Regions from separate parts of the Sphingobacterium sp. NGMCC 1.201703 genome, predicted to be linked through region 3. Evidence: riboswitches for the same ligand, from Rfam matches in the RefSeq annotation. Region 3 holds a riboswitch; each other region holds the start of a gene.
The links. Region 3 has a riboswitch for thiamine pyrophosphate ahead of thiM (hydroxyethylthiazole kinase). Riboswitches for the same ligand answer to the same signal wherever they lie in the genome.
Positions count from the first base shown of each region.

Region 1: linked by a shared signal. The riboswitch ahead of ACK8HY_RS19305 (TonB-dependent receptor) and the one ahead of thiM (hydroxyethylthiazole kinase) in region 3 are both predicted to bind thiamine pyrophosphate.
Region 2: linked by a shared signal. The riboswitch ahead of ACK8HY_RS06555 (Crp/Fnr family transcriptional regulator) and the one ahead of thiM (hydroxyethylthiazole kinase) in region 3 are both predicted to bind thiamine pyrophosphate.
Region 4: linked by a shared signal. The riboswitch ahead of thiS (sulfur carrier protein ThiS) and the one ahead of thiM (hydroxyethylthiazole kinase) in region 3 are both predicted to bind thiamine pyrophosphate.

Region 1 covers NZ_JBLOHD010000010.1:149,711-154,881, forward strand. The annotation lists gene ggt (gamma-glutamyltransferase) at 1-97, opposite strand, end outside; gene ACK8HY_RS19295 (nucleotide pyrophosphohydrolase) at 165-491, opposite strand; gene dtd (D-aminoacyl-tRNA deacylase) at 510-968, opposite strand; gene ACK8HY_RS19305 (TonB-dependent receptor) at 1,104-3,539, opposite strand; TPP riboswitch at 3,594-3,719, opposite strand; gene ACK8HY_RS19310 (amidohydrolase family protein) at 3,951-5,126, shown strand; gene ACK8HY_RS19315 (acylphosphatase) at 5,164-5,171, shown strand, end outside.
Region 2 covers NZ_JBLOHD010000002.1:286,737-291,907, reverse strand. The annotation lists gene ACK8HY_RS06560 (SusC/RagA family TonB-linked outer membrane protein) at 1-1,788, opposite strand, end outside; TPP riboswitch at 2,357-2,450, shown strand; gene ACK8HY_RS06555 (Crp/Fnr family transcriptional regulator) at 2,654-3,271, shown strand; gene ACK8HY_RS06550 (MBL fold metallo-hydrolase) at 3,325-4,005, shown strand; gene ACK8HY_RS06545 (hypothetical protein) at 4,075-5,028, opposite strand.
Region 3 covers NZ_JBLOHD010000001.1:692,431-697,601, reverse strand. The annotation lists gene ACK8HY_RS02725 (dienelactone hydrolase family protein) at 1-618, shown strand, start outside; gene ACK8HY_RS02720 (hypothetical protein) at 752-1,915, shown strand; gene ACK8HY_RS02715 (VanW family protein) at 1,968-2,810, shown strand; TPP riboswitch at 2,985-3,077, shown strand; gene thiM (hydroxyethylthiazole kinase) at 3,157-3,960, shown strand; gene thiE (thiamine phosphate synthase) at 3,950-4,582, shown strand; gene thiD (bifunctional hydroxymethylpyrimidine kinase/phosphomethylpyrimidine kinase) at 4,579-5,171, shown strand, end outside.
Region 4 covers NZ_JBLOHD010000001.1:1,117,862-1,123,032, reverse strand. The annotation lists gene ACK8HY_RS04625 (family 78 glycoside hydrolase catalytic domain) at 1-2,502, opposite strand, end outside; TPP riboswitch at 2,737-2,832, shown strand; gene thiS (sulfur carrier protein ThiS) at 2,893-3,099, shown strand; gene thiC (phosphomethylpyrimidine synthase ThiC) at 3,142-4,956, shown strand; gene ACK8HY_RS04610 (thiamine phosphate synthase) at 4,953-5,171, shown strand, end outside.

The DNA of each region.
Region 1 (5,171 bases), on a different contig from region 3:
TAACTTTTTGATTGGAGTCAAGCTGCCTGCGGGTGTTGGAACAGGAAGCAAATAATAAACTTCCTACAAGCGAATAAATAATAAATAGTTTATTCATAATATCTGCTGTAAAATTATGTCTAAGATTGATATTTACCCTTGAATACGTATGAAATATAAAGGTATTATTTTAATTTTTCGTTGTTTTTATGGCGATCCGCGTCCCGGATGGATTTCTTTTGAAGATTCTTTTCCAATGCTTCAGTCAGGTCTATGCCCGTTTGATTTGCAAGACACATTAAAACAAATAAGACATCGGCCATTTCATCCGCCAAGTTAACTTCTTTATCTGATTTCTTGAACGACTGTTCGCCATATTGTCTAGCCATAATCCTGGCGACTTCACCGACTTCTTCCATGAGCATGGCTGTATTTGTCAATTCGTTGAAATATCGTATCCCTGTCGTATTGATCCATTTATCAATTACTTCCTGTGCTTCTTTGATTGTCATTTTTTTGGATTAAATAGTTTAAAAATTGTCCTTATCTTTTGTGTCCATTATTATGGTAACGGGACCATCATTCAAGAGATTTATTTTCATATCGGCACCGAATATTCCAAGCTGAACGGGTTGCCCGATCAGTTGGGAAAGCAATTTGGCCATTTCCTCATAAAGAGGTTTGGCACTGTCCGGTTTTGCCGCTCGAATAAATGATGGTCGATTCCCTTTTTTTGTCTGTGCAAATAAGGTGAACTGTGAAATCAGTAAAATATTACCACCAATATCCAATATGGATTTATTCATCAATCCCTGTTCATCTTCAAAAATACGTAGGTTAACGAATTTTTGTCCTAACCATTTTAAATCTTCAATTGTATCAGCTTCTTCTACTCCCAATAGGATCACTAAACCTTTTTGAATTTGCCCTGTGATCTGCTCATCGACGGTACAGGAAGCGTGTTTTACCCGTTGTATTACTGCGCGCATAATGAAAAGTATAAAACCAAAGGTAAAAATTCCAATTGTCAAACAAGATCCAATCTCGTATTTATTGGTGCCAAAATAGAAAACCTCCTTCGCTATTTCAGCAAAGGAGGTTTCTTCTATATAGGGCTTTAATTGTTAAAATTTCATGTTTAGGCCCAACATAAAGTTGGTAGGCGCCTGTGGGAAGTAGAAATTATAATATTTTCTGGTATCGCCTTCCATCCAGCCAAAGGTGTAACCATTCGTTTCGTACTTTTCGTTGAGTATGTTGTTGACCTGTAAAGTCGCACTGATGTTTTTGATGCCTAAAGCCGTAAAACTATAGTTTGCTAACAAATTGTTGACAAAATAGGAAGAGATGCTCCTTTCTTTTGCGGATGAATTATCAAGATATTGTCTTCCTACATATTTTGATAGCAATGAGAATGTCAGTGGTTCAATAGGACTATAGGAGAAGTTGCTGGATATAATTGTATTTGGAGACAGGGCGATATCGGTCTTTGGGTAAGTAATTATGAGGTCGCCGATGACTTCCTCAAAATTTTTAATCTTGTTTTGGCTGACAGTAGCGGTAGCCTTCCAGTTCAATTGTTTATTGATGTTCCACGCTCCATCAAATTCCAATCCGATTCGATAGCTATCTTTCACATTTTGACGGATAGGGGCGCCCGTATCACTGATTGCACCAGTTGGAATTAATTGATCTTTATAAAACATGCCATATCCATTCAATCCAATATTGAATTTGGTATTGCTGAATCTATATCCGACTTCAATGTCCTGCATTTTTTCTGGAGTTGGATCTGGAAGCTTGCTGTTTTTCTCAATGAAATCCTTGCGGACGGGTTCTTTTTGCGCAAAAGCGTATGAAGCATAGATATTGGCATGGTCATTTAACAGATAGGTTGCCCCGGCTTTGGGATTTAAAAAATTAAATTTTGGGTGGTAGTTATAGTTTTTAACCTTATCATCGTCGCCGTACATCTTGTAGTCTACATTTCTGTACTGTACATCCGCCATTAGGATCCATTTATCCAATTTGTAATCCACTTTTAGAAAATTGCTAAAGTCGTTTTTCTGCGATTTTCCAAAGTAATATTTGTCATCTATAAATCCTGTCGAAGCATATTGAGCCCAGATTACTTCTCCATAATGTTTACCTTTATATTGGTTGTAAGCACCCCCCCATATAATTTCAAGTTGATCGTTAGGTTTGTAATTCAAGGCGTAGGTCATGCCGTAGAAATAATTATCTAACCATCTTCTGCGGATTAGATCTGTTTTTTTAATGGTATCTTTACCTATAATAACATCTGGAAGCCCATATTTGCTGAGTTTGTCAGCTTGTCTAAACTCTTCATAGTAGCCATAGCCTCTCGTGTAATGTAGGGCCGTATTCAGTGTGAGCTTATCACTGAGGATATTGGTGTAGTGAATCTGATGATGCTTCTGGGTATAGTTGTCCGTTTGGTTTTTATAGTTATATAGATTATAGTTTCTTCCGGCATTCATAAAACGCTCTTTTTCTTTTCCCGCTATTTCAAGTCCATAATCCGCATAGTCGTCCATACGGGATCTGTCACCAGTAATCAATGGTTCTGGCACCCCGTTCCAGGCCTGATATGTTTTTTCTTTTCCCCAGAATACGATCCCTTTTAGAATATGTTTCTTGCCATAGTAGCCGCCATCGATATAAAAGGATTGTAGATCTGAGGAGCCTCTTTCAATATACCCATTACTGCTGATTCTAGATAACCGTGCATTGAAAGCAAATTTGTCGTTGATCAAACCAGTCCCGAGCTTTACCGTATTTTTCCATGTGCTGTAAGAGCCAAAGGAATTGTTAAGTTCAGCATAGGGTTGTTCGGCTAAAGTATTGGACTGAATATTCAGCGAAGCGCCGAACGAACCCGCCCCGTTTGTCGAAGTTCCGATACCTCGCTGTACCTGGATGCTTTCTGTTGAAGAGGCGAAATCAGGCAAATTCACGAAGAATGAGCCCATGCTTTCAGCATCATTTAGTGGAATACCGTTTAAGGTCACATTGATACGTTGATTATCCGAACCCCGGATTGTCATATTTGTATAGCCTATACCAGCTCCTGCATCGGAGTTTACCTGGACAGAAGGTGTCTGATTCAAGAGGTAGGGGATATCCTGCCCCAGATTATTCCGTGAAATCTCTTCTTTTGAGATATTCTTAAATGTCGTTGGAGCGTTCTTCTTAGCTCTCGTAGATACGACAAGTACTTCTTCGGTACGAATTGTTTTCGGATTCAGTTGAAGCGTTAAGACCAGATCGCGATCGACGTTCAGGTTTTGGGTCAGGGTCTGATATCCTACAAATGAAACTTGAATAGTGTGCTTTCCTTTTTCGATATTATATAGTTTGATCAGGCCTTCTTTGTCGGATTTGGCTGTAAAAGAAGTCTGTCCATCGATGGATAGGGATGCATTTTGTAGGGGCCTTAGTGTGCTCTTGTCTACAGTCTTAATCGTCAAATTGTGCTGAGCAACAACAATTTGACATAAAGTGGTAGCTAAAGCGCTACAAATCAAAAATTTGATCATGTTGATGTATTTTGTTTAAGTTAAACAAATCATAGAAAGGGGTCACTACGATCGTTCTATTTAACTAACCTCTCCCTCCGCCAGCATTACCTGGATCAGGTGCACAGAATTTAATCTGTTGGGTATAATCTCAGCCTTTATTTGTGTTTCTGACAAAACAAGGCACCCCTATTCGACGGTGCGAATATATAAATTAAAATTGGAATGGTATAGCATAGCCTGTTTTTTGACAAAAAGCCATTCTTGTTAAAAATCTGTTAAAATTTCTTCATGGTTTAAAGTTTTACGTTTAGGCTTGTTTTTGGTATTTATTGTTCTTTTTAGGTACCTTGCCAAAGAATTTTCTACTGTTAGTATGTATTCATATCGGTCAAAAATTTTTAATTACTAATTTGAGAGTGAGGAGATAAAATGTTAAAATATTTAAGCGCAAATTATATTCTACCGATTACTTCGATGCCTATAAAAGATGGTATTGTTGCGGTAGATGAGGAGGGTACAATCCAGGGTATTTATGACCCAGCGTCATTTACTTTGACTGAAAAAGCCAAAATCGAAAGGTATGAGGGCGTAATTATTCCAGGTTTTATCAATGCCCATTGTCATCTTGAATTGTCACATATGAAAGGCGTAGTACCGAGAGGTACCGGGCTACCAAACTTCCTGAGTCAAGTAATGACATCACGTAATGCTTCCATGAAGAAAATGGATGACGCGATGGCAAAAGCAGATAGGGAGATGTATGAAAATGGTATTGTTGCGGTAGGTGACCATGCAAATACTGATAATTCTTCTACCCTGAAAGAAGCATCGCAAATACTTTATCATACATTTGTGGAGGTCATTGGTGTTGAGCCTGAAGAAGCTGATTTTAAATTAAAGGAGGCTAAATCGTTGACTCAGGAATTCAGGAATGGTCATGTATCTATTACGCCACATGCACCCTATTCCTGTTCAAAAGCGCTCTTCAAGAAATTCAAAAAAGCAGTAGCAGAGACCAATATTATAAGTATCCATAACCAGGAGAGTGACGAGGAGAATAAGTTATTTAGATACAAAACGGGTGAATTTTTGGATTTTTATAAAAGCATTGGTAAAAGTGCGGATTCCATTAAAGCGCAAGCCCGGAATTCCATACAGTCTTATTTGCCTTATCTACCTTATCCGAATAAGTTGTTGTTAGTTCATAATACGTATACATCACTAAAAGATTTGGATTTTGTGGAGCGTATGGATCGGGATGTTGTGTGGTGTTTGTGTCCAAAAGCAAATTTATATATCGAAGGAGCTTTACCAAAGATTCACAATTTTATAAACGCAGGGCAGCCGCTGGTGATTGGAACAGACAGTTTAGCATCGAATGACACACTTTCGGTATTGGAGGAATTGAAGGTGTTGCATGAACATTTCGAGGATTTGGACTTTCTGCAAACTATTCAATGGGCGACGATCAATGGGGCTATTGCATTGAACATCCAGGACGAGTATGGATCGCTGGAAGTAGGCAAAAAGCCGGGCATTGTGCTTCTCCAAGGTATGGAACACATGCGTTTGACAGATAAAGTTAAAACCAAACGCTTAGCATAGTATTTAATTCCACAAAAACTTCTGTACTTTTGCTCTTATGAAACA
Region 2 (5,171 bases), on a different contig from region 3:
CAGGTTGGCCGAGGCAAATAAAGACTGGATCTGCCTACGTGAAATGGTTTCGGTCGCAGACTGCATTGGAGCGTCACGGTAGATGTTGCTTAACAGAAACTTATTGGCTAAGGCGAGCCTGGCCAGATCCAAAACAGTTCCATTTGAGCGTAAATCATTGATTGAGGTACCTGCTGTAAAATTTAAATCAAGCTGTTCCGCCCATTGTTTATTACCGGTTAATAATAGATCACCATATAAGGCCGTGCTTTCGCTGCGGTCGATATTATAACGGCCATTGTCGCCCAGTTTGCCGTCGATCGGCAGGCCCGACAATACACCCTGTGTTCCGGCATAGATGCGGCGTTCCCAGTGATCCCAGCGTTTGTTCAGGGTTCCGCGGGCACTTACCGACAGCCAGTCCGTTAGGGTATAGCGGAATTGTGCCTGTCCGATAATATTATCCCTTTTTTGATCTGTAGGAATGCGGTTGAGCACCCAGTACGGATTTTGCTGATGATGCGTTCCGGTGAGTTTAGCGTCAGCATTGATATTCCACCAATCCTGTAAGTAGAAGTTGCGGCTTTCGGAGAAATATTCGAAATTTTTGTACTTCTCAAAATCCTGCCCCCGTGGAAACAGGTATAAGCCCGCTATTGGACTGAAGTACAGCCCTGAGGAAGGGCGATTATGAATATTCTGACGCGAATACATCAAGCTTCCGTCAAAGAAGAGCTTATTGTCAAAGAAATTCATCGAATTTCGAAAGGTTGCGCTATGCTGTTTAAAGGTGTTGGTTGGCAGTATCCCCTTGTTGCTGGTGTTGGCATAGGAGAAATAATTCTGTATGCGATTGGTTCCACCGCTCAGCGCCAGGGTATTGATAAAGGTTGTACCAGTATTGTAGAAATCTTTTACAGGATCAGCAAAATTACCTTTTTCACCCCAGCTTTCCTCGCTGGAAGGGGTGGTCTGTCCATAGCGGTATTGCAATTTGGGCAGGTAAAATGCTTTGTCAGCCGTGAATCCACTGGAGAGGTCAATTTTCAGATTTCCTTCGGCACCCTTTTTTGTGGTGATCATAATGGCACCATTAGCCCCTTGGCTACCGTACAATGCCGATGCAGACGCACCCTTCAATACGTTGATGGCGGCGATGTCATCCGCATTTAAGGTGCTCAGGATATCCCCACGGTCGGTACCTCCGCCAAAGGCGCCTGAGTTGCCACTACCGTCTGTATTTGTGATTGGGAGACCGTCAATAACATACAAAGGCTGGTTGTTGCGGTTTGATTTAAATCCGCGTAGTACAATGTTTACGGATCCGCCCATACCCGATGAACTGCGATTGATCTGCACACCCGAGACTTTACCGGTCAGGTTGTTCATGGGATTGACATCTTTCACCTTGGTCAGTTCGTCACCTTTTACGACCTGCGTCGAGTAGGTCAGGCTCTTGGCTTTACGCTGAATACCCAGCGCAGTGACCACGACAGTCTCTAGGGCAGACGATTTGCTTGTCATTTTGATGGTGATGTCGCTTTCTTGTGCCGTTACGGTACGTCTTGCATCTTCATAACCCACCAGTGTAACCAGTAGTTTGACTGCGCCCTGCGGTACATTTAATGTAAATTTCCCCTGATCGTCGGTGGAGGTTCCGATGGAGGTAGATTCTAGCCGGATCGTTGCACCTCCCAAGGGGGCATTGGTGGCGAGGTCCACAAGGCTTCCTTTTAGCATGCGTTGTTGACCATGGGCCAGTGGGACGATCACTAGCCATAGAAGTAAAAAAGACAGAATTTTACTCATAATCATGTAATTAAAAATTGGTTAAAAATAATGTTTGACCCAAGTAGATGAAGATCCAAACGCCGACAAGCCGAATCAACTTTAGCATTGTTTATATAAATGTAAAGGAAAAGTTACGAAATAAAAAGACTTTTTTTTAAAATTTTTATAGGAATGTAATTGTCTGATAATTAGTTGTATATGTGGTTTTGAAATAAGTGGTTACTATCGAATGAGCTGGCAAGGGAGTAAAGAGAGCCTATATTTGCGTGAAATTGGCTCCATCCGACGATAGTCTGGGAACAAGGAGTGTGCTTACGTATCTCAGTCGATATACCAAAGCGTCTTTTGTGAGTCGTCACATTCGATTTTAGCTATAGATTTAACTAATGGCTTTATCGATATCCTGATGTCATACAATCAGGAAAAGCTCCAAGAGCTTTTGCGACAACTTCTATTCTTAGAAAAAAAGGAATTACATCAGTTCCATTTTAAAGAATAATATAACCTTCACCAACACTAGGTTGAAAAACGTTTAAATTATTTAACATAGCTAAAACTAAAAACCGCTAGCTGTTGTCCTATTATTGGAAGCATTTAGGGGTGGTTTGAAAAAATCTGAGAATATACCCATAGCACCTGATCCAGGTAATGCTGGCGAAGGAAAAATGTTTCCTGGGGCTTTGGTTAAGACCAAGGCCCTTTTTTTATCGTTTCATTACCAACGTTTAAGCAAACCTAATGTTTCATGCATAACGAAGGCTTTCGGGTAGGAAGGTCGTTGCGGTATAATTTTTAACGATCGGTGTGGATTCCATTGCCTGACTATTCCCAAATTAAGAAATATATGTACATTTAAATGTGAAAATACGACTAGACAGTCAAAATGAAATTAAAAGAACGGAAAGATAGTCCAATGACTGACACACTCAAAAAATACCTGTCCTTAACCGGAGCCCTTACAGACGAGGAGATCAACTTTTCTGCGGATTTCTTCAAACCTATCAGCTTGAAGAAAGGTGATTTTTTTATTAAAGAGGGTGATACCTGCCGTTATATTGGATTTATTGTCCGAGGTGCTGTAAAGGCATATGCTATTGACAAAGAAGGAAAAGAAAATATAACCTGCTTCAAGTTTGAAAATGAATTTGCCACCTCATTTTCGGAATTTGTGGCGCAGGAAAAATCCAGAAGGAGTATCAGGGTGATCGAAGATAGCATCATCTATGGGATAAGCCATCCCGACTATCTGAATCTGCTTGGTCAGGTTACCGCCTGGAACAATATTATAAAATCGGTGATAGCGCGGGAGTATAGCCAAAAGGAGCTTTACCTGCTGAATTACAACAATCGGTCGGCTTTGGATAAATACCGTCATGTCTTGACGAACGAACCGATGCTCATCCGGCGTGTAGCCACACAAGATCTAGCATCGTACCTAGGTATTACGCAACGTTCGCTTACCCGGGCCAAGGGGCAATTGCACCGATCCAAGGAATTATAGGACAAATGTCCTTATGCCGTCCGGATCAGCGATGTAGATTTGCACAAAAAAATATGTTACGTCACATCGCTCCCGAGGTGGTTCAGATTTCACTGATGCCTCGAAACAGTATCAACTGCTATATTATCGAAGGTGTATTGGTCGACTCCGGAATACGGAGTTCGTATGCCACTGTCAAGAAAGCGCTCGAGGAACTACCCGTTTATCAACATGTCCTGACACACGCACATGCAGATCATCAAGGCTGTAGCGATCAGCTATGTGATGAATTCGCAATACCCCTGCTCTGCCATCCCAACGAAGTGTTTCGGGCTGAAACGGGTATGGTTACCAAAGCCTATCCAAGACCGCAACATTGGATTGCAAAACTTCAACAAAAGTATTGGGCAGGTCAGGGACATAAAGTCCAACGGACAATTGTTGAAAACGACATGATCGGAAACTTTCGGGTCATTGAGACACCCGGACATTCAGCAGGTCATATCTCTTTATTCCGAGAGCGGGATGGTGTACTGATCATCGGAGATGCGGCAGTCAATATGAACCTGCTCACGACGGCAGTCGGACTACGGCTGCCGCCAGGTCTATTCACCACGGATCAGCAACGCAATATCCAATCGCTACAGAAGCTGGCCAAACTGAAGCCTGCCATCATCTGTTTCGGCCATGGACCGGTCATGATCAATAAAAGCGGGACGTTTGAGCAATTTGTGGCTAAATGCAGCGAGCTTTAATACCAATGGAGGAACATCCTTCTTCCAGACCAGCTTTACGCTGGATGACCATACCTTGAATGGCTTCTCTCATCTCTTTGCCTGAGTGACTGTTTTGATTTCATCTAACTTGATTTTGTAGGTGTGATAAAACGGAACGAAACTATTCGTTAACGTTTCATTTAGGAACTCAAGTTCGCCGTCAAAATAGTTAAAGATTTGAGGGATATAATTGGGGTTGTCAACGATAAAGCGATCTGTATTTTTTAAAAATTCATTTTCTAATTCAATTTCAATATTGATATTGACAATATTTTTGAGTTGATAAAGCCCCAAAAGAAATATTGGAACGGATTTATTCAAATTAGCATCTCGGTACCAGCCCGAGGATAGCCATTGGCATCTATTATACAACTGTTCCATTTCCGCAAAGTTAGTTTTGCATAGCTTGTCATCTTCTGTCGTCAATCCGTATAGATATTGTAAGAGAGCCCTATCAAATTTTGATGAAACTTCACCAATAAATTTTGAATATTGTTCGAGGGTCAGCGTTTTTAAATCGGGATTGGTCAAAATTGTTCTGAGTAAGTTCCCGCTCAATAGAAGCGTTGTATCATAAAATACATTCGTATTAAAGCCTAAAGACTTGGGATATTCTATATCCCGCAGTGCAATATCATTATTGATTAGACTTTCGACTACGTTCCAGTCATTAGCTCCGGGAATATACGCCCTTTGGAGAGACCTTAACCGCGAATAAGTAAATACGCCATTTAACAAATGACTATAATCGTTTTGAACGATAGCATGATAAATTGACACATTTAATATCGCCAGTATTGCATCATTGTTAAGGTTCATAAAAAACAATTCTTCGATGGACAGTTTATGATACTGTCTTCCCCAGGCATTAGAATTAAACAAATCTCGATAACCATTCCCTGATGCAATCCGAACTCGATTTAATGATTTTTTTAACGATTGCTGTATCTCATCAAAATTTTGATAGATCGCATTACTAAAATTCTTTTCAATCTTTTTCATTGGTCAAATTATCTATAGATGTTTCGACGTTTCACTCAAATGTTCCATTTCACTTCTTTTATTATCCAGTTCCAATGAAATAGCAACGATACATCATTAGAACTGATCGAAAGTATAGGACCTCAATTAAATATATACGATAA
Region 3 (5,171 bases):
AACAAAAAAGGACCCGCTGTCCTTATTTTACCCGCATGGAAAGGCATAGATAACGAGGCGAAACAAGCTGCATTGCAACTTGAAAAAGAAGGTTATATTGCTTTCATTGCCGATATCTATGGTGAAGGAAATATCCCCACAGACAATACGGCGGCTTCGAAAATTGCCGGACATTATAAAGCAGACTACAAGGCCTATCAGCAGCGCATTGCGGCTGCGCTTAAAAAATTGAAAGATGCAGGAGCTGATCCCGAAAAAATTGCAGTAATTGGTTACTGCTTTGGCGGAACCGGGGCACTGGAAACAGCACGCGCTGGTTTTCCTGTGGCAGGGGTGGTCAGTATTCATGGTGGACTCTCCAAATCAGCTGACAGACCTAATGCAGCGATTAATGTGAAAGTATTGGTTGAACATCCCGCCGCTGACAAAAGTGTATCAAAAGAAGATTATGACGGGTTAGTTAAGGAACTTAATGAAGGAAAAGCAGACTGGCAGATCATTACCTATGCCAATTCTGGTCATACCTTTACCAATCCGGAATCACCAGAATATAACCCTGTCATGGCCAAACGTGCCTGGGAGCATACTTTACTATTCCTAAAAGAAGTACTAAACTAAGACATATAAAGCCGAAGCTTCCCCTATTCAAATGAACTGTCATTCCAGATCAATAGCGCCTCATCCGATTATTTTTCAGTTATTGGTACTTCTGTTGTGCACGACTGTGGCACGATCCCAAACGATAAAATCAATGGAAATCGGGGCGCCTACCCAAGCGATCCTGTTCGTTACCAATGAATCCGATAAATCAACGGATTTCGCGATGCGTCTCCATGATCAAAAGGCAAATGAAATTATTAGACAGGTTCCCTATAGTACCACCAGACTCCTGGTCTCAAAAACAGATGCCCAAAAATTTACTTTTGTTGTCAACAAGCGTAAGTGGACAGTGGATGTACCGACCCTCAAACAACGAAATGCCATGATCCTGTTTGATGGTCAGAGCAGACCGAAAGTGATCTATGACAGTCAAAGCTATCTCCAGGCAGCAAAGCCTATATTGACAAATACTAAGCAGACAAGTACAGCTCAAAAAGCGCTTAAATACGATGCGAAACTATTCTTCGATTCAATAGCTGCTATTCCGTTTAAACCCTCCAGGCAATATGCTGCCGCCATCATTTCGCGGTCCAATCTTCCGATCTACTCCACGCAGAAAAAAGGCAAATATGACGGAACTTATATTTCGCAGACCTTTACAGGGGAGAACCTCGAAAAACCCAGCGGCATTATAACAACCGTTTATCAGCAAGGCAAAGAACTCTCGGCAAACAATTTGTCTAATGGGGTCAATTTTTACAGCAAATATTTTTACAACAAATGGGGATTAATCGATTCGATACAACAGCTTCAAGATAGCAAATGGTCCTCTAGTACAATTTATCAATACTTACCGCGCGCTATTCTCATTACCGATCCTGAACGGCAAACCGCCTCCATCCATCATTTAAATGATCAATATCAAGTGATCAGGGAGGAGTCCATCCACTTCGTTTACCAACGCATGCATTGGGTCGACCACCGTTACAATGAAAATGGGCAGCTTGTTGAGGAAGTTTCAGGGCTAAATGACGCTATCGAAAAACGTACATTGTATTATTATGAGAACCCAAAAGCAGACAATTTCTCTTCGTGGCAGGCATTTGACACGGCGGGAAAGCTCACTGCCGAATCCAAAATAGCTGTGCAAGGCAACGAAAGCACTTACCTGTTTTATCGTGATGGTACATTGGAATTGAAAATAGTATCAAAAGACCTGGGCAACCACCAATACGAGAGCACCGTATTTGACAAACAGGATAAAATTACCTCTAAAACAATACAAACAAAGGAAAGTTCCTCCAATTTTCAATAATTTAAACGCGCAAACTGAAATAGGAGGAAGCAATACACATTATTCGTCATTAGTGAAAGAACGGAAATTAATAAGTCAACGTCACCCTTTACTGTATTTTCTCGCTGTTTGGGCGAGAAGGACACAAAGAAAAGCCATTTGGTTATTGGATAATAAAAAGTACACAAAAACCAAATCTACAACAGCGCTGCAGTATCGCATCAAAAAACACCAGTCTGTTTTATTAAAAAAGCTGGGGGAAAACAATATGCAGCTGCAGATCAATAAAGTGACCAATCTAAAGATTGCAGCAAAGCAGATCAATGGTGTACTGATCCACCCCGGCGAAACTTTTTCATTCTGTAAACTAGTCGGTCAACCCACACGAAAAAAGGGCTATCTTCCAGGGATGGAATTGTCTTTTGGTGAAGCCCGGGCAGGTATCGGTGGTGGAATCTGCCAGATCTCCAACCTGATCCATTGGCTTGTTATCCATAGCCCACTGACAGTCACGGAGCGTTATCACCATTCTTTTGATCCGTTTCCCGATGATGGGCGTGTATTACCTTTCGGAAGCGGTGCAACAGTGTTTTACAATTATCGGGACTATCAATTTACCAACAATACACCCTATACGTTTCAGATTAATCTTTGGTTTACCGAAAAATGTCTTGAAGGTGAGCTCCGGATCGATCAGGAGCTCGATTTTGCCTATCACGTCATTGAAAAAGAGCATCAATTCCTTAAGATAGGTGATCAATTCTATCGAAAAAATGAAATCTGGCGGGAAAAATTCCTGAAATTTCAGGGTGGAAAGGTTGTTGATACGGAACTCCTGACGAAAAATTTTGCCCGCGTCACTTATAGCCCACCTGACTACACGGAATTGCCAACTGAAGATAATAAAAGTTTCTAGCAATTAAGCTAACTACGAAAGATCATTTTGACATCATCCTCTGCTCATTGTCGGCTCAATCTATTTCCCTACTCATACTGAAAATGTCGGTCAAATCGCTCGCAGTCATTTTTACTATTCCGGGACCGAATAAAAACAGGGGTTATAAAAAGTCCTTTTTTTTGTCTAAATTTGATATGGCTTTGGGGGTATTCTGTATAGAATTGAGATAGTCCCTTCGAACCTGATTCGGTTTATACCGGCGTAGGGAAAAGCAACCGCTTAGGTATATTGAAATATACCGGACAGCCCATCTGTCTCATTTCTTCCTGTCAAAGCCACGTACAAACATAGCGAACAAAAAGGAATGGAAGATTTAATTATCGATCTGTTAGCACAGGTCAGACGACAAAAACCACTTGTACATAATATTACGAATTTGGTGGTGATGAATAGCACCGCCAATGCGCTCCTTGCTCTTGGAGCTTCCCCAGTCATGGTTCACAGTCCATCCGAAGTGCGCGAGGTTGTTGACCTTGCCCAGTCATTGGTCCTCAACATCGGCACATTGAGTGAACTTACCGCCGAGTCCATGCTTGTAGCGGCAGAACATGCCAATAACATTGGCCGCCCTTGGGTGTTGGATCCAGTAGGCGCGGGAATATCCGCTTTTCGCAATGACTTACTGGCAAATCTCCTGGAGTTAAAGCCCACTGTGATACGGGGAAATGCATCAGAGATCATGAGCCTCTACAATTTCAACGAGGTCAATACCAAAGGTGTAGACAGCACTGCAGACAGCAAAGCTGCTATTGGCTTTGGTAAAGCATTACAAGAACAATTAGGATCTATCATCTGCATCTCCGGAAAGGTAGACTATATCCTGTCCGAACAGCATACCGCAGAGGTACACAATGGACACCCCTTGATGACCCAGGTTACCGGACTCGGTTGTAGCGCGACGGCACTCATCGGCGCATTTTTAGCAGTCACAGACCATCCTTTTGAAGCCGCGACCGCCGGTGTCTCCCTTTTGAGCTTAGCAGGTGAACTGGCAACAGCGCGATCCGCTGGTCCGGGTTCCTTACAGATGCATCTCTATGATGAGCTCTATCTGCTGAATGAAGAGCGTATCCGGATGCATCTCAACTTGAAGCATTATGGCAATTAATCCTCTATTTCCTTACCCCTTGTATCTGGTGATCTCCGAACGGGACTGCTACCCAAACCCTTGGCTCCATGTTGCCGAAGAAGCCATAATCGGCGGTGTGGATATTATTCAGTTGCGCGAAAAGAACGAAACGCCGACAGGCTTTCTGGAAAAAGCCAAGAAGCTAAAAAAGCTTACCGATCGTTACGGAATCCCTTTAATCATCAATGATGCCGTGGATATTGCGATTGAAATCGAGGCCTGGGGGGTGCATGTCGGACAAAATGATCGTCAACCTCTAGCAATAAGGGAAAAATACGGACATCGTCTTCAAATTGGCTGGTCGCTGGAAGTTCGGATACAACTTGACAGCAAACAGATGGCCGCTGTAGACCACCTTGGTATAAGCCCAATTTTTCCAACAAAAACAAAAACAGACACCATTACAACCTGGGGAATCAGTGGACTGGCTGAGTTACGTGATCTAACTGAAAAGCCCTTGATCGCCATCGGAGGCATGAACCTGGATACCAGCACAAGTGCCTGGCTGGCTGGCGCAGATTCCATTGCGGTCGTCTCGGCAATTTGCCAAAGTAAAAATCCAAGAAAGCATAGCGCCCAATTAAAGGAATTATTAACATGAACATAACGAAAAAATATACAGTGCCCACTGTACTGAGCATAGCGGGGTTTGATGGCAGTGGCGGAGCCGGTATCCAAGCCGATACGAAAACTATATCAGCCATTGGATGTTATGCCATGAACGTCTTAACGGCATTACCCGTGCAGAACACGCAAGGGGTACGAAATATTTACGAGATACCGACCCAAGCAGTACGTGAGCAATTGGATGCGATCTTCGATGATATTTATCCCGATGCGATCAAAATCGGGATGGTTCACACGGTTGAACTTGTCGAACTGATCAGCAGCTATTTGAAGGAATACCGTGGAACAATTGTCTTTGACCCCGTGATGGTGTCGACAAGTGGTCACAAGTTAATCCATGATGATACAATTCAAGCTTGTGTTGATCTACTTTTTCCAAAAGCCTCGGTTATCACGCCCAACCTGGATGAAGTCAGTGTACTTGTCGGAAGGACTATAGCTAAGGTCGAAGAAATGGAAAAAGCGGGCATTGAACTTCTTGAAAAAGGATGTCAGTCAGTGCTTATTAAAGGCGGACACCTTCAAAGTAGCGAGCTTACCTCTCTCCTCTTTCAGCAAAACGC
Region 4 (5,171 bases), 430 kb from region 3:
TACTCGCCAACTGGACACAATTTTACCATAAGGCGATTGATAAGAAATCGAGGATTCCTTGAGCTCCTTCGGGAAAATAGGTTTTAACAAGACATGTTTAAAGCCAGCCTGTGTTGGATCTGGCAGGATACCGCCAATGGATTTAAAAAACCAGCCGCCGATCTCGCCAAACATCATATGGTTATCCGAAATATCCCGCGTCGCCTGTAGGTCCCAATTTTCAAGCAAGGTGGTTGCACCATTGACAATCCACCAGCCCCAGGAGGGATAAGTATCCTGTACGGCGACTTTATACGCCGTCTCGCCGTAACCATTATCCTTCAATGCATTCAGCAGTGCTTTAGCCCCAAGTACACCAACATCCAAATGAAAATTGGTCTCTTCTACCCGCTTATTTAAGTTGGCTGCAACTTTGGCTTTCATCGCCTCGGGTACCAGGCCCCAATATAAGGGTACACTTAACTCGGTCTGTGTCCCTGTACTGTAGATCCCTGTTGTGGTATCCAAAAATTTCGTATTGATCGCGTCTTTGATCTTCTGGCTCAATCGTTCATATTTCTGCTGATCACCGGTCTTTCCAAACATTTTTGCGGCCGCGGCTAAGATCGTCGCATCCACATAAAAGTACACCGACGAAGTTAGCTCAAGATTAGATTGCGATTTGACGGGTACCCAATCTCCACGACCAAAGGTGGTCAGTCCATTCGGACTAATTCCGTCCACGTAATCCACATAACGCTTGATATTGTCATAACATTCTGCCAGTAACTTTGCATCACCGTAAAACAAATAGGTCTGCCAGGGAATAATGGCGATGGTACTTGTCCAATCCAAGCCATTTGCCGTACCATATCCCCAGCCGCCGGTCGGAATGATATCGGGCAACACGCCGTTTTCCTGCTGCTCATCCCGATGATCCGCCATCCATTTCTCATAAACGGTAATCCCGTCAAAATTATAATAGGCGGTTTCAATTGCGAGGTGCCCATCCCCCGTCCAACCATTTTTCTCCCGTTGTGGGCAGTCCGTGGGATAACCCATCAAGTTGGACAGGTAGGCGTTGTTAGTCGCTTCCCACAACCCATTGATCAACGAAGAAGAGGTTTTCAGCTGGCCAATGGGCCGTACATCACTATGCATAAAATAAGCCGTAACAGCCGATTCATCCACTGCAATTGGTTCACTGCTGCTCAGCTCAACATAACGGAAGCCCTTATAGCCAAATTTCGCCATAAATTCATCCATTTTCCTGCCACTCAGTGTCAGGATATCGGTCTGAAAGGGTTCCAGATCTTTGTTTCCACGGTAATATACATCAATATTGGACTGATCCAAGCGGCCATTTGCCTGCACGCGTTCGCCATGCTTGATTTTGACCACCGTCCCGGCTTTCCCAGCGATCTTGATCTTCGTTACACCAGCCATATTTTGCCCCATATCAAAGACATAGGTCCTGTCATCGATTTTTTTTATTAATTTCGGTTTATACGATCTGACCAGCCGTATCGGTACCATCTGCTGGGAGACGATATTTGCGGAAGGTGGTTTCCGATACTGCACTGCATGCCATTCTGAATCATCAAAGGCTGCTGTATCCCATCCTGGCATTTCCAGACGGGCATCATAATGTTCACCGGTATAAATATTATTGTAGCGGATCGGTCCTGCCGCAGTCTTCCAGGTTTGGTCTGAACTTACTGTTTCTTCAGTACCGTCCTCATAGACAATACGCAAATCCAAACAAAATGTCGGACGATCCCGCCAGGGTGCCTTGTCAAAATTCCATACCGCCAGGGCTTGATGGTTATACCAGCCGTTTCCCAAAACAATAGCGAGGACATTGTCGCCCTGCTGAAGCTGTCCGGTCACATCTTCCACCAGATACAATGTGCGTTTATCAAACCGAGTATACATGGGATCAAGGCGGTGATCGCCGATTCGCTTGCCATTTATGGACAGCTCATAAAGTCCTGCTGCCGCAATATAGGCCCGGGCCGACTTGATTGCTTTGGCTGCTTTAAAAGCCTTTCTGAAATAAGGGGCCGCCTGTTCGTGAATGTCCTGCTTATCATTGATCCATTTTCCCTTCCAGTTCTGCATCCCCATCATCCCTGTTTCGAACGAGGCGATGGAGGATGTGCTTGGCTTTCCATTTTTGTCCCAGACAAGGACTCTCCAAAAATATTTTGTCTGCGGTTCCAAAGTCGATCCATCATACTGAACCAAGATGTCGGAATTAGACTGCTTTCCACTATTCCAAATACGGGATTTATTTTTCACTAGGGCTGTTGAATCCCTGTCTACCAAGATTTGATAAGCAGATTGCTTTGCGCCCTGTCGCTTATCATCCAGCTGCCAGCTTAAACGGGGATTTAATTTGTCTACACCCAAGGGGTTCTCCAAATGTTCGCATCGGAGTGCAATAGGTACACATTCTTTTTGCTGCTGTGCATGCAATAACGTCCCCATGCTCAGCATGATCATCAGTAAAGTCTTCCTCATATTTCGTAGATACATGTTGACCTCTTGTGTTTCCCACGATGAAAATAGAATGCGTTTCCTAAGAAATCAGGGATGAATTCAGCAGGTTTACAAAAGGACGTTAAATTGTTTTAGTTGATTTAAAAACGAATATATCAAATATTTTCAACATAATAAACAGCCTTGTCTTATTGCAACAGTATTTAAAATTAACAGGGATGTTTTGGATTTTTCATCAAAATAGTCCTATATTAGTTGCGACTTTAGGGGTGTCTGCATATGCGGGCTGAGATTTTACCCTTATAACCTGATCCAGATCATACTGGCGTAGGGAAAAGTAAGCTGTCTACAGGATACATTACCGTATCTTATTGTAGCCATTCCTAAAGTTTTACCAAAAAAATAAAAGGAATGGAACTTACAATCAATCATCAAATCCGATTTTTCGACCCCGCGCCAAATTCGCTAGCCGATCTTTTACAGGTTGAACTTTCCGGTAAAACACAAGGTGTCGCTGTAGCCGTCAATAACCAGGTTATTCCCAAAGACGATTGGCCAAACACATCCCTACGTGCCAGTGACCAGATTCTACTTATTACCGCTACGCAAGGTGGTTAACCATCTTTGGAACTTATTCAATATACCTAATTTCTCCTTAACATGACATCAGAAAAAATCACACAGACCGCTTTTCCAAACTCAACCAAAGTTTTTGTTCCTGGAACACTCTATCCCATTCAGGTCGCCATGCGCCAGATTTCGTTGAGCCCTACCAAATTAAGCAATGGACAGATCGAAGTCAACCCGCCAATCACCATTTATGATACCTCAGGTCCCTATACAGATGGAACCCAGGAAATTGATATTCGTAAGGGACTTCCCCGGCTACGGGAACAATGGATCCTAGACCGTGGTGATGTGCACCAGCTGGACGGTATCAGTTCGCGGTACGGACAAGAACGCCTAGCAGATACAAGCTTAGATGAGCTTCGTTTTGCCTACAGCCATAAGCCGAAAGTTGCGGCACCGGGAAAAAATGTAACGCAATTGCATTATGCCAGAAAAGGTATCATTACGCCGGAAATGGAATATGTCGCCATTCGTGAAAATCAACGTATAGCCCAACTAGCCGACAGTACACCCGGAATGGATCATCAGCATCCCGGGGAGAACTTCGGCGCCCGGACAGCTGGAAAATATATTACACCGGAATTTGTCCGGGAGGAAATTGCTGCCGGTAGAGCTATTATACCCAATAATATCAATCATCCCGAGAGCGAACCGATGATTATCGGCCGTAATTTTCTGGTAAAAATCAATGCCAACATCGGCAATAGCGCCGTCAGCTCCAGCATCGAAGAAGAAGTCGAAAAAGCAGTATGGGCCTGCCGCTGGGGCGCCGATACCATCATGGATCTGTCTACAGGCAAAAATATCCACGAAACCCGCGAATGGATTATTCGCAACTCACCCGTGCCGATCGGTACTGTTCCGATTTATCAGGCGCTTGAAAAGGTGAAAGGTGTTGCCGAAGATCTCACCTGGGAAATATTTCGGGACACGCTGATTGAGCAGGCGGAACAGGGAGTTTCCTATTTCACGATCCATGCCGGTGTTCTCTTGCGCTATATTCACCTAACCGCAAAACGCGTGACCGGCATTGTGTCAAGGGGTGGCTCCATTATGGCTAAATGGTGTCTATTCCATCATCAGGAAAACTTTCTCTATACCCATTTTGACGAAATCTGTCAGATCATGAAGCAGTATGATGTTGCTTTTTCACTGGGTGACGGTCTGCGCCCCGGTGCTATCGCAGATGCCAATGATGCAGCCCAATTTGCCGAACTGGAAACCTTGGGGGAATTGACAAAAATTGCCTGGAAACACGATGTACAAGTGATGATCGAGGGACCGGGCCACGTGCCGATGCAATTGATCAAAGAAAATATGGAAAAACAGCTGGAATGTTGTGACGAAGCTCCATTTTATACGTTAGGGCCACTGACCACCGATATCGCGCCAGGATATGACCATATCACCTCGGCGATCGGCGCGGCAATGATCGGTTGGTATGGCTGTGCCATGCTCTGTTATGTCACACCCAAAGAACATCTTGGCCTGCCCAATAAAAAAGATGTGAAAGATGGCGTGATTACCTACAAACTGGCGGCACACGCAGCTGATCTGGCCAAAGGTCATCCGGGGGCACAATACCGTGACAATGCGCTGAGCAAGGCTAGATTCGAATTCCGTTGGGAAGATCAGTTCAACTTATCCCTTGATCCGGATACTGCCCGTGAGTACCACGACGAAACATTACCTGCGGATGCCGCCAAAGTAGCTCATTTCTGCTCGATGTGCGGTCCCAAATTCTGCTCCATGAAAATTACACAGGAAATCCGGGATACTGCCGCACAGGGTATGCTGGAAAAATCGCAGGAATTCATCGCACAGGGAAAGGAAATCTACTTATGATCATTGCATTGACAGCAGCGGAAGAATTTGCCTCAGAAATACAGACCATCCATGATCTTTTTGTGCATGGACTCGATCTTTTGCATCTGCGCAAATATCATTTTACGGATGAGCAAATGTATCGTTATATCGCATCTATCGATGCGATATACCACGATAGACTGGTTCTTCACTCCCATCCGCAGCTGTCGGATGCACTTCAAATTAATCGGATT